3 regions of the Anaeromusa burkinensis DSM 3853 genome follow, and region 1 is predicted to be linked to each of the others. Evidence: riboswitches for the same ligand, from Rfam matches in the RefSeq annotation. Region 1 holds a riboswitch; each other region holds the start of a gene.
What was found. Region 1 has a riboswitch for cobalamin ahead of C508_RS18025 (adenosylcobinamide amidohydrolase). Riboswitches for the same ligand answer to the same signal wherever they lie in the genome.
Positions count from the first base shown of each region.

Region 1 (4,235 bases):
CGCACCCCATCCAGTCCCTGCCTTTCCAGCAACCCGCAAGCGTAGAAATAACACCAGAGTGATTGCATGCGTGCAGCTCCTACATCGGATATGCTCGCAAAAAATGCGCTAGCCCCTTGCCATAGCGCCTCATTTTTCCGCATAAGCCAATCCGCTTTTCCTACACGCATAGGAATCGCCGCCTCTCTCCGTATTATCCTCTCAATCGAAAGCTAACTGACAATGTCGTCCGGCAACGCACCGCGCCGCCGCCCTCCTGTCGTGCCGGCACAAATTGCCATTGCCTAACCGCGTCCAATGCCGCTTCATCCATTTCTCCATATCCCGAAGAAGACACCACGTTCGCATCGCCTACGCTTCCGTCTTCTAAGACCAGCATGCGCACCGCTACACGTCCTTCAATACGCTGCTGCCGCAGAGTTTCCGGATAGGCAGGCTCCGTCTGCCGTAAGATGCGCGGCGGTAATACTCTAGCGGAAGCAGGTACTGTCCCGCCACTACCGCCAGCACCAGTTCCTGCGCTTTGTCCATCCGACGGGCTGCCTCCCTCTAACGAACCTCCGCCAGCTGCAGCGCCCTCACTGACAGGGCCAGCCGCAACTGCGTTTCCCATAGCCTGAGGCGCCGCTTGGACATTGGTCGGCGCCGCTGCAACAGCGCTAACGGCGGCCTGGGTTTGCTGCTGTCTAGCAGCCGGTGCGCTTGGCGGCGCTATCGCCGGCATAGCCGCTGCTGCACCATTTACAGGCAAAGGCGCAGCGGTTAAGGAAAGCTCCAAATACTCTTCTGCGGCTTGCGCTGGCCAAGAAAAAACGCCGACATATCCTAGCACTAGCAGGACCACAAGATGCGCGCCCGCCGAAATTGCCAGCGCTTTTTTTGAACTTTTACTCATGGCTGCGCAGCTCCCGCTTCTGTTGCCACGCTAAGACGCTGCACTCCGGCAGCTTTCAAGGCATCCATAACAGCCACTACCCGTCCATACTCCACACGTTTATCAGCGCGCAAAACAAAAAAAGCTTCCTGCTGCCTGGATATTTCCAACCGAATTCGCTTCCCTAAAAGCGGCAGAGGCACATTTTCCTCATCTACATATGTCTGCCCTTCAGCCGTTACCGTAACGGCCACCTGCTTTTTCAAATCCGCCTGCGCCGCTTGCGCCGCTGGCAACTGCACAGGCAGCGTTTTCTGCTCTACCATATATAAGGTGCTCAGCATGAAGAAGACCAAGAGAAAGAAAATAATGTCAATCATAGGAATAATCATCAGCCGTGGCTGACGCGATACCCTCCATTCACGCAGTTTCACGGCTGCGCCTCCCTGTAGCAACATTGGAACCCGTCAAAAGGGCAGCACCGCATTCTTCCATGTCTCCCGCTAAGCGTTCTAAACGTTGGCAAAGCCAGGAATGACACAACAACGCCAAAACCGCTACGCAAAGCCCTGTTGCTGTCGCCACCAACGCTTCCCCAACGCCGCCAGTAATAGCCTGCATTTGTCCTGTTTTGACAGCCAACACCTGAAAGGACTGAATCATCCCCACCACGGTTCCCAAAAGGCCCAGGAGCGGCGCTAATGTGACAATGGTCTCCAAATAGCTTAAGTGTTCCCGAAACCGTCCCATTACCGTCGCCGCCGCATTCTCAAACATTTGCAACTGCACCGACGCCTCTAAGCCACGCCAGCTATATGCATCCTGCAGCAGCTTAGAAAAGGCTCCCGCCGTTGCCGGCGGTTCAATCCATCGGCCCTCTTGCAGCGAACTCAAAAATTCCGCCTTCCCGCCTCGAAAACTCTCCGCCTCTTTATAGTTCCAATGCCGCTCCAAAGTCACTGCCACCACCAAAATCGAGCAAAAAATCAACGGATACATAACCACGCCACCCGCTTGAAATAACTGCCAGATCCGCTCTAAATCCATCTTTCAAACTCCTTTCACGATCACTTCCGCTTTATACGGTTTATTCTCAATTGGCCGCAGCCTGTCTTTGAAAAAGAAAGCCCCTACCCCTGGGGCCGCCGTTAAATAACGGCTTATAGTGAGCAATGAAATATCTATCCTAAAATTCCTCCTAGGAACTTCAAGATCGTAAAGAATGAGTCTTTCTTGCAAATCTCGGTGCAATCTCTTGCAAGCCTTCTTCTTTAAACAAGGCGTCCTTTACACCGGATTTTACTGCATCCGCCAACATTTCCCCTAGTTTCGATTGCGTACCGACATCCTTGCATACCAATCCTTCTAAATGGCTTACAAGAATTACCCCATCCGTGCCGGTGCCAGTTGCCTGAAGCAAACTATGAGGGCTGTATACCCTTAAATCCTGCAAGGCTGCGGTTTTCGCTTCCGTAGCTGTAATCAGGGCTTTCGCTAAAGCTCCCGGGGATAAGTTTGCTTCTATAAGCAGCATGATATTGATAGTTCCTGAAATAGGAACGTATTTTCCATGATGTTCCCAGTAAAGCGCATCATCCCCGGCTCGGGCGGCATTATGCTTCACCCCAGCCGTCACAATGGCTTCCACTGTAATTCCTTCATAAAAACGTCGTTGGTAGGACATGAATTCCATATGGGCTGTCGTTAAAAGACCGCTTGTTTCATCTTTTTCTAAACCTTCCCTCATAGCAATAGCTGCTAAGTATCCTTCTAAGCCGCCGCCAGGCAGTGCCGCCTCACTTTCAACATAAAAAGTCAAGCGATGATTAAATATTGCCGATACCTCGCGAATCCCGCCGTTGTACGGAGAGGTACTTAAAGCAATGCGTCGCTGTGAAAAACGGCAAATCAGCAAATCTTCCTTAATCTGCAAAACACCTCCTGCAGAAAGCAGGCGAGTTTGCTCCATATAAATCCAACCTTTCTGCCAGCCAGGCGCTAGCGCCAATAAAAATAGACTACCCCGTCTACAATAGACGGGATAGTCTGAATTGCCAAACAATGCTTACTTTGCTAAAGCACGCCTGCCAAATCCCCTCCCCATCGTTCGTAGGTCAAATGGTGATTGTCAAACAGGCAGTTCTCCTGGCTCTGGATCTTTGCTCATTCAAACCTTCCCAAGGCTTTCGCCCCAGTGGCATTTCTTGAATTCGCTCCCCATTACAGTGGCGGGACCGCGCCGGTATTGCACCGGACTTCCCTATTAAGCCCTTACGGGCACCTGTTCCGCTTCTTTATTGAGTTTTCTTAACACTCTATCTGACATTAGTGTTGCGGCTGATACAAGCCTCGAATTGCATCACGAACATGATTCACATAAATAGAACGATACGCCGCATTTTCTCCTAGCCCTTTCAGAACCGTTTCTACTTGGAAACCTTCTTTTTGCAGACGGTTTTTCCAAGAATCCGGCTCACTGCCAGCCATATCATTATTTGCATGATCGCCAGCCACCAGCATAAACGGCATCAAGGTCACCTTCTGAATTTGGTTCTTTTTCAGTTCCGCCAACGCATCCTCAAAGTTAGGATGGTCAGTTTCTTCCACTACTCCCATATAAGCTTTATTGCCTCTCTCTTGCAAAATGCTCTGCATTTTTGCATAGGCCGGATTCGGCTGATGCGGCGAACCATGGCCCATGAAGAGAACCGCTTCCCCGTTTCCTAATTTAGGCATTTGTTTTTCAACCGCTGCGGCCAAAGCCTTGAAATCATCTGGCATGCCTTGCTGTCCGTCAAACATCAAAACTGGCCGTCCTACTGCAATGCTTGCAAAGGAATTATCAGCCCAAGCCTGACGATATGCATTCAGAATCTTCTTTTCATATTCCTCGCCCGGAGTCAGATGCAATGGCTGAATGACCACTTCTTGATAGCCTTCCGCCTTCAACTTTGCCAAGGCTTGCTCCAATGTATCCACTTGAATTTTTTCTTCCGCCGCCATCTTTGCAATTACTTTCCGAGCCGTAAAGGCGCGGCGCACTTCGTAATCTGGAAAAGCCGCCCGAATATCATTTTCCGCAGTTTCAATGCAAGCCTTGCGAGCATCTGGAAACGTAGTGCCGAAACTGGTAACTACAATGGCTTTTTTCGTTTGCGCGGCTGAAGCCCCTCCTCCAATACCAACCGAAAGCAAACATACGGCGCACATGGCGAACAGTCCTTTTTTCATCCACTTATTCATTCAATTCCACTCCTTATTCTTTTTCATACCTTTAGCTGTAACAATAAAATCCCAACGCCTACGCGTTGGGATTACATAGCAAACAGCCTTGTTGCCTGAATCTCCATCCCCATCCGTC
Region 1 covers NZ_KB894588.1:117,771-122,005, forward strand. The annotation lists gene C508_RS0106800 (nitrogenase component 1) at 1-170, opposite strand, end outside; gene C508_RS19410 (energy transducer TonB) at 194-895, opposite strand; gene C508_RS0106810 (ExbD/TolR family protein) at 892-1,308, opposite strand; gene C508_RS18020 (MotA/TolQ/ExbB proton channel family protein) at 1,295-1,921, opposite strand; gene C508_RS18025 (adenosylcobinamide amidohydrolase) at 2,082-2,843, opposite strand; cobalamin riboswitch at 2,993-3,174, opposite strand; gene C508_RS0106825 (sirohydrochlorin cobaltochelatase) at 3,200-4,117, opposite strand.

Region 2 (4,235 bases), on a different contig from region 1:
TTTCGCTTACAGTCGCTTGCTTTCGCAGTGAAGCGGGAACTCCTCCGCCTAAAACAGCTAGCAAAATCAAGGCAGAAAGCATACCTCCTTTGGCAATACTGCCTAGACCTAAAATCCGCACGCCTTTGTCCGCCTCCGCTTGCGCCAGAGAAACCCCTAAACAAAGAGCTTCAACAACCATGTCTTGCTCCAGCGCCGGTCCTTGACGCCAATCGCAGGTCCCCAAAGCCAGGGATGCCTGCAGCACCTGCTCATGAATAATTTTTTCACGCAGCCCAGCATTCACCACGATCACTTCGGCAGAATTTTTCGCTGCAAAACTGCGCAGAGGACTGTTTAACCGGCAGGCGTCTGCTACACGCTGGGCCGTTGTCTTCTCCTCTTCAAACAGCGACTTCGCAATACCATGATCCGCCGCCACTACTAAAATTGACTGTTTCTGAGATAATGCCGGACGATGCTGTCCTGTTACACCCGCTAGCTTTAACGCTAAAAACTCCAAATGATGCAAGCTTCCTAACGGCTTAGTCAAATTGTCCAAGCGCGTTTGGCAGCGTTCTAGCGCCGCTGCATCCATCGGACCTACTGACGCAATAATTTGTTCGATCGTTTGTTCCTTTTTCATTACGCCAATCCCTCCTCTGCACTTGCGTAGGCGTCTTGCAGCATAGCCAAAACCATCTGCAGCATATCCACCACCAACGAGGCCCCTATCGCCTCTCCAAGGCGAATTCCCAAATCCACGCACGCCTCCAACTCTAGCTGACGCAAGGCAATACGATGAGCCGGTTCTCCAGACAAATGGGAAGCTAATAAATAAGAGGCGCTGTCAGCATGAATACCTTGCGCCACCAAGGCCGCCGCCGTGGTGTTCAACCCGTCAACAATTACCAGGCACTTGTGCGCCGCAGCCCCCAGTACCACTCCCGCCAACACGCCCAGTTCAAAGCCGCCAACCTTGCGTAAAACATCCAGCCCGTTAGTTCCCCAGGGTTGATTGACCGTTAGCGCTTGCCGGACATATTGGCGCTTGTCCGCCAAACGTTGATCAGAAATACCCGTGCCCCGCCCGGTGGTTTGCAGCGGGTCCTCGCCGGATATAGCCGCTACAATAGCAGCACTGCTGGTTGTATTGCCAATACCCATTTCCCCTAATGTAAAGCAGCGATATCCTTCTTGCACTTTTTCCTGCACAATCGAAATACCAATTTCCAATGCTTTTACAGCCTGCTCCTGCGTCATGGCCGGCCCCTGCGTAAAATCTTCCGTTCCATAGGCAATTTTTCGCTCCCAAAGCCCGGGATAAGACGGCAGCTCCACTGCTACGCCTGCATCAACAACTACCATATCCGCCCCGCAAAAATTAGCAAATGCATTGGCGCTGGCGCCCTTCGACGCCACATAGTTAATTGTCATCTGCGCCGTTGTTTCTATGGGATAAGCGCTGACAGAACGCCGGGCTACGCCATGATCCGCGCAAGCAATCACCATGCAAGCCTTTAGTTCCTGCGGCTTTGCGTTCCCAATAGCCGCTGCATAGGTCGCCGCCATCTCCGGCAGACGCCCCAGCATCCCCGCAGGATATACGCTCTGAGCCAAGCTTTTTTTGACAATTTCATACGCTGCCGCATCGGGCTTTTCAATTTTCTCTAGGGTTTCTTGCAACAAACTCATCATTTACTCCCTCTCTTTCCGGAAGACCCCTTACCTTAATAAAAAAAGCTTTTTAGGAAGCGGAAGCAATCCTAAAAAGCCTTTGTATCCAACAAGGTCTTCCTGATCTGAGGCAGGTCTCCTGGCTCCCGGTTCATCGATACATTGCCGCCTTCCCTGCAACTTTTCGGCGCAAGTGGCATCTGGCAAGCTCTCTCCGGTACAGTGGCGGGCCCGCGCGTACACGGCCTTTGCTTAAGCCGCTCCGACTTCCCTATTCTCCGCAATTAGCGGCACCTCAGTCATAGATTTATGAAATTGAGGTCAGTATACCAACACTTTTCTCATTCGTCAAGAACGGAATAGCTTGCTTTATCACCGCAGTGCCGCTATAATTATAAACATAGTTTGAATATGTTTCGGAACAATGGTCGTTCCTCTGACAATCGTTTTGATTGGCAGTGGAGCGATTTTTTTGTTCCCCAAAAAGGAGGAATACACATGGAACCTATTACTAAGGTGGAAATCATCACCCGTCCCGCCAAGTTGGACGAACTCAAAGAAGCCATGAATAAAATCGGCGTTACCGGCATGACCGTCAGTCAAATCTTCGGCAGCGGTCTAACGAAAGGCCATGTAGAAGTATACCGCGGTTCCGAGTATTCCGTAAACTTGCTGCCAAAAATCAAAGTGGAAATTGTTGTTTGCGAAGTACCGGTAGAAACGGTAGTCAAAACCGCTAAAGAAATCTTGAAAACAGGCAAACTCGGAGATGGCAAAATCTTTATCCAACCGTTGGCCAATGCCGTGCGCATCCGTACTGGCGACGAAGGGCCAGCCGCTATCAAAGCTCCAAAAGATACCAAAAGCGCTTAAAATAAAGAAGAAGAGCCGGCAGAAACCTGCCGACTCTTCTTCTTTGCATGTCGAATGGGTCCTATCGTGACGCGCCGTCCCCGTGAGGCGTCGCGGCGGCCCCCAACGGCCTAAGAATACGCCTTCTGATACAAAGCAAGAATTTCTTTTTCATTCGTCTCGCGAGGATTGCCAGGCGTACAAACATCGGCAAAGGCAGCGGCGGCCAGTTTAGGCAGATCCTTTTCCTGTACGCCGATATCTTGCAGTTTTTGAGGAATCCGAATCTTCTTAGACAGTTTTACTACCGCATCTACAGCCGCTTTGCGATACGCATCCTGCTCCATTGCATCCACACCCTGAACACCCATAGCGCGAGCAATTTCTCTGTATTTTTCTCCAGATGCCGGAGCGTTGTACTCCATAACATAAGGAAGCAGCAAGGCATTAGCAACGCCATGAGGCGTATCATAGAGCGCTCCCAGCGGATGCGCCATGGAATGCACGATGCCTAAACCGACATTAGAGAAACCCATACCAGCCACATATTGCGCCAAGGCCATGCCGCTTCTGGCTTCCACATTAGCAGGCTGTTCTACAGCCGTAGACAAGTGCTTAGCAATCAGGCTAATGGACTGCAACGCAAACATATCGCTCATATCCCAAGCGCCCTGGGTAATATACCCTTCAATCGCATGAGTTAGCGCATCCATACCAGTGGCCGCCGTCAGTCCTTTAGGCATAGAAGTCATCAGCTGCGGGTCTACGACCGCCATAACGGGAATGTCGTTAGGATCCACGCAAACCATTTTCTTGACGTTTTTTTCATCGGTAATAACGTAGTTAATCGTAACTTCCGCCGCGGTTCCCGCCGTTGTCGGCACCGCAATGACCGGCACGCTTTTGGCTTTAGTCGCTGCGCAGCCTTCTAGCGAGCATACGTCGGCAAATTCAGGATTGTTCACCACAATGCCAATCCCCTTGGCTGTATCAATCGGTGAACCGCCGCCGATGGCCACAATACAATCAGCGCCGGACGCTTTAAAAGCAGCCACGCCGCCATTGACATTAGCCACTGTCGGATTTTGTTTTACTTCATCATAGAGAGAGAAAGGAACTGACGCTTTTTCCAAAACCGCTGTAACCTGAGCAGCTACGCCGGCAGCTACCAAATCCTTATCGGTCACTACAAAAGCTTTGGAAAAACCGCGCCGCGTCATTTCTTCCGGAATCACTTCAATAGCGCCTGCGCCAAAATAGGATGTTTCATTGAGAACCATACGTTTAACCATATTGCGCACCCCCTACAATTGTAGTTTCATCTCGTCGGCGGCAGCTTGTACGTTGCGCGCCATGCCATCCAGATCCTGAATCGCATCGGAAATAGTCCGCATAAACTCTTGATGACGTTCGACAATCGCTCCGGTGTTGGAAATTTCTTTTTCGATTTCCTGCATACCTTTTTGTATGTTCTGCAGAATCCCTTCTATTTTTTGCGCTGAATCCACGCTGACTCCAGCCAGATTCCGCACCTCCTGCGCCACTACGGCAAAGCCGCGGCCCATTTCGCCAGCCCGCGCCGCCTCAATGGCGGCATTCAAGCCTAATAGTTTTGTTTGATCGGCCACATTCCGTATAAAGCGCAAGATTTCATCCGTGTCTTTCACTTTCTGCTTCGTTTCCGAAGTAGAGCCCAACAGCAGCTGTGAGTTTTCCACAAGCGAGGA
Region 2 covers NZ_KB894585.1:129,513-133,747, reverse strand. The annotation lists gene C508_RS17800 (nicotinate-nucleotide--dimethylbenzimidazole phosphoribosyltransferase) at 1-625, opposite strand, end outside; gene cobT (nicotinate-nucleotide--dimethylbenzimidazole phosphoribosyltransferase) at 625-1,677, opposite strand; cobalamin riboswitch at 1,769-1,969, opposite strand; gene C508_RS0104235 (P-II family nitrogen regulator) at 2,155-2,529, shown strand; gene fucO (lactaldehyde reductase) at 2,640-3,800, opposite strand; gene C508_RS20800 (PocR ligand-binding domain-containing protein) at 3,813-4,235, opposite strand, start outside.
Region 2: it holds a riboswitch for cobalamin, as region 1 does, so the genes downstream of both, cobT (nicotinate-nucleotide--dimethylbenzimidazole phosphoribosyltransferase) here and C508_RS18025 (adenosylcobinamide amidohydrolase) in region 1, are expected to answer to the same signal.

Region 3 (4,235 bases), on a different contig from region 1:
TGCAGCGCTTCCGGCGCTTCCCCTTGGAGAACCTGCAAATTGCGCAGGCCATGTCGTTGACGGTTTGCCTTAATGAGAGCCACTCCTTCGGGCACGCGCTCAATGGCAAACACCTCTCCCTCCGGAGCCGCCAACGCCGCCTCCACTGCAAAGGAACCGGTACCTGCGCCAATATCTATAATACAGCTATTCGTTTCAATGCGCGCCTGCAAGAGCGCCAACATACGCACTTCTTTCTTAGTCATGGGAATATCGCCGCGCACAAACGCTTCATCAGGCAAGCCGTAATGATGCCGTTTCATATCAAGTCCTCCTCGAATCCCGTCTCCGCCTTAACGATAAAAATGGCATGTTCAAAGCCTTCTTGCTGCGCCGCTTTCGCTAATGTTGACTGTTCCACACGTTCTGCAGTATACGACAGGGATTCGCATTGCCAGCACAAGGTCTCTTCCGGCCATCCCAACTGCAAAAGCCGCGCTGCAATTTCTTTAGGCCGATGCAAACGATCCGTGAGAAAAGAAAGAGTCCGACCGGAGCGATACTGCAGCGCTTCATCCTCGACTTCCCTGCCGTGAAAGCTAAGCAGGCTTGCCTCCTGCCAAGGTTCCGCCACTCTGGCAAAAGCCAGTTGCACCGAGCTGATCCCCGGAATAACCTGCAAGCGCTTTCTGGGAAATCGACGCCGCAAAGCAGGCAGCAAGCTATAAAAGCCAGGATCTCCCGATACCATGACCACCACTTCCCCTTGGCGGCTTTCTTCTTCAATATAATTCAATAGCCCTTCAATATCGGCATCAACCACCCGCTGCTTCGCTCCCGGCGGCGCCAGCGTAAGGAGCGCTCGCCTACCGCCCACAAGCGTCTTAGCCTTAGCAATAGCCTCCCAGGCGACCGGCAGCATATACTCGCGGCTTCCTGGACCAATTCCCACTACAAGGATCTGATGTTCCATCCCATCGCGTCTCCTATCTTCTTTGCATCCTCATCCATACCCAAAAGCTCTCCTTGCAGCGTCACAATCACTGTGCCCACCTCCAGATCGCCAAACACATGACGCCGCGCCCGCTCGCTGGCTTTCGCCGCCAGCAGCGGATACAGCGTCTCTCCCAGTCCAGCAGCTGCAATATGAGGCATAGCGCCTTCTGTTGTCGTCGCGTCCAAAATATCCTTAATCGTCTCCTGAGAAGCTCCCAATAAAGCCGCATAAGCTGCCAGCGTCTCCATTCGTCCGTCCGCCATGCGGTTATGCGTATGAAAAATACCAGCAGCCACTTTAGCCAATTTCCCCAGGTGACCGAAAAGCAACACTTTCTTTAACCCGAATTCCGATGCTTTTGTAAGCATGAATCCTACAAAATTACTCATCTGTACGACACTCTCTTCAGGCAGCCCGTATTTTAAGATCGCCGCATCCTGTCCAATCCTTCCTGGCACCAGCACCACGCTGTCAAATCCCTGAGCCTGAGCCACGCGCAGTTGCGGCGCCAGCGAGTTTTTAAAGGCTTCTTCCGACATAGGCTCGACAACGCCGGTAGTTCCAATAATGGAAAGCCCCCCGCAAATGCCCAGAGACGGATTCAACGTTCGTTTCGCCAGCTCCTCGCCGCCGGGAATGGACAGTGTGACTTCCGCTCTCAGGCCTTCCGGCAGCAGTTCCTCCAATACCAACGCCAGCATGCGCCGCGGTCCCGGGTTAATGGCCGGTTCTCCCGGATCCATAGCTAGGCCTGGCTTGGTTACCGTTCCTACCCCTGTTCCAGCAAATAAAGTCCATCCCTCTCCCGGTTGCAAGACTACCTCCGCCACAAGAAGCGCGCCGTGGGTAATATCAGGATCGTCTCCAGCATCCTTGCGCACAACGGCCCGTCCGCCTTGCTCTATGGCCGACGTTTCCTCCACTGGAACCTGCAGCCACTTTCCTTGAGGCGTCTGTACATTCACTTGCGCCGGCATTTCTCCTCGCCAGGCCAAAAGAGCCGCTTTTAAAGCTGCTGCAGCACATGTACCTGTAGTCCTGCCGCTTCGCATGCGTTTTTGCAACAAGAAAACCCCCTTGCACAGGGGGTTTTGCAGCATCCTAATTGATTTTCCCAAAACCAAAAACAATGAGCTCACCCACCTGCCTATCTTCCGTAGGTCATAACGGCGTGTGTTAGAACAGGCAGGTCTCCTGACTCCGGTTCTTCGCTTCTCTTCGCCTTCCCGGTTTCCCAGTGGCCGCGTATACACGCTCAGAAAAGAAACTCCCCGTTACAGTGGCGGGACCGCGTTGGCATTGCACCAAACTTCCCTATTAAGCATAAGCGCACCTATTCCCAAATCCGTATGTTCTTTTACCGCTAAAAAAATATATTTATAATTAATTCCCTGTTTCGCAAAAAAATCCTGCCTCTTTCTTTATAATACACAGGATTTTTTTGCGCTCTTGCAGGATAGGAATTCTAAATTTTCCTTTATAAAGAGTTATTTTTCCTAACATGTCAGGCTTTTTTTAAAATCTTGTAAGATTTTTCTTACACGACCAGCAGGATTTTTCGTATTTATTGCGAAACATGTCATAGTAGTTTATTTATTTTATTTATTTTATGAGGGAGTGACACAATGAAACGAGTATGCGAAAACTGGAAAGAACATTTTCCAGCAGGCAAAGTGGGCCAAGAACATTTTGCCGAATTTGAAACCCGCGCTAAAAATGTAGGCACCGAAATGTTTCACGTCAAAACAGTCGCCGAGGCCCAAGAAATCATCGCCAAGCTGGCTGCTGACGTAAATGCTAAAAAAGTCGTTGCCATTCCTAGCGCCTATGTAGACGCTTCTGGCGCCTTGGAAAAACTGCAACAGCAGAATGTCACTGTGTACACAGAAGCTGCCGACATTGCCGAGCACGTAGAAACCGCTGACCTTGGCATTTCCACGGTAGAATTCGCTATTGCCGAAAGCGGCAGCGTCTGTTACGACGGCTATGCTTACGAAAGCCGCGTCGTTACCATGCTCCCTCCTTTGCATGTAGTATTTTTACCTGCCAGCCATGTAGTGCCTGGTATTTCGGAAGCTTTTGAAATCCTCTCTAAAGTATTCCATCACGGCTTCACCGGCTTCATCACCGGCCCCAGCCGTACATCGGATATTGAACGCGTCTTGACCATCGGCGTCCATGGCCCCAGCCGCTTTGTCGTCATCGCAGTAGATGAAATGCCCGGAGGTGCAAACTAATGGAATCAACACAAGATCGTAACCTGCGCAAAGAGATTGAAGAAAAACTTAATGACGAAGTACTGCGCGGCGCCTTGGGCCGTTTTGCCGAAGCGTATCCGACCGCCCGCGCGAAAGCGTATGAAAACGTAGAGGATTTAGACTCCCTACGTGAAAGCTTCCGTCAAATGAAAATCAACACCGTAGCCAATTTGGAAGCCATTACCGACAAATTTGAAGCCGAAGCCACTAAGCGCGGCGTCAAAGTTTATCGGGCCAAAGACGGCGACGACCTGAAAAAATATCTGATCGATCTGTGTCAGAAAAAAGGCGTCAAGCGCATCGCCAAGTCCAAATCCATGGCTACTGAAGAAATTCATCTGAACCATGCCCTGGAAGAAGCGGGCCTGCATGTCAAGGAAACCGACCTTGGCGAATGGATCATCGGCATTGCCGGACACCGTCCTTCGCACATGGTTATGCCTGCGATTCATTTAAGCCGCCAACAATGCGCTGAGTATTTCAGCCAAGAGCTGCACAAGGAAATTCCTGTTGATATCCCTTACATGGTACAGGAAGCTCGGCAAAATCTGCGTCAAGAATTCGTTCTGGCTGACATGGGTATTTCCGGCGCTAACTTCGGTATTGCCGAAAACGGCGCTATCGGCCTCGTAACGAACGAAGGCAATGCCCGCATTGTTACGACTTTGCCTAAAATCCATGTGGTTGTTATCGGCTATGAAAAGCTGATCCCCTCTATTCAGGATGCATCCTATATTATGCGCATGCTGCCTCGTAACGCCACTGGCCAGCTGATGACCAGCTACATGACCATGGTGGACGGCGTGACCCCTCTGATGGTCAAAGGTCCCGATGGCAAATGGGTGGAAGAAGAGCGCGAAGTACACTACATCCTGCTGGATAACGGCCGCCTGAAAGCCGCCAAAGATCCGGTTCTCAAAGAAAGCTTCAACTGTCTGCGCTGCGCCTCCTGCCTCAATGTCTGCCCGGTTTACACCGTCGTAGGCGGCCACGTCTTCGGC
Region 3 covers NZ_KB894593.1:77,398-81,632, reverse strand. The annotation lists gene cbiT (precorrin-6Y C5,15-methyltransferase (decarboxylating) subunit CbiT) at 1-302, opposite strand, end outside; gene cbiE (precorrin-6y C5,15-methyltransferase (decarboxylating) subunit CbiE) at 299-952, opposite strand; gene cbiD (cobalt-precorrin-5B (C(1))-methyltransferase CbiD) at 931-2,040, opposite strand; cobalamin riboswitch at 2,144-2,328, opposite strand; gene C508_RS0110115 (LutC/YkgG family protein) at 2,602-3,213, shown strand; gene ldhH (L-lactate dehydrogenase (quinone) large subunit LdhH) at 3,213-4,235, shown strand, end outside.
Region 3: it holds a riboswitch for cobalamin, as region 1 does, so the genes downstream of both, cbiD (cobalt-precorrin-5B (C(1))-methyltransferase CbiD) here and C508_RS18025 (adenosylcobinamide amidohydrolase) in region 1, are expected to answer to the same signal.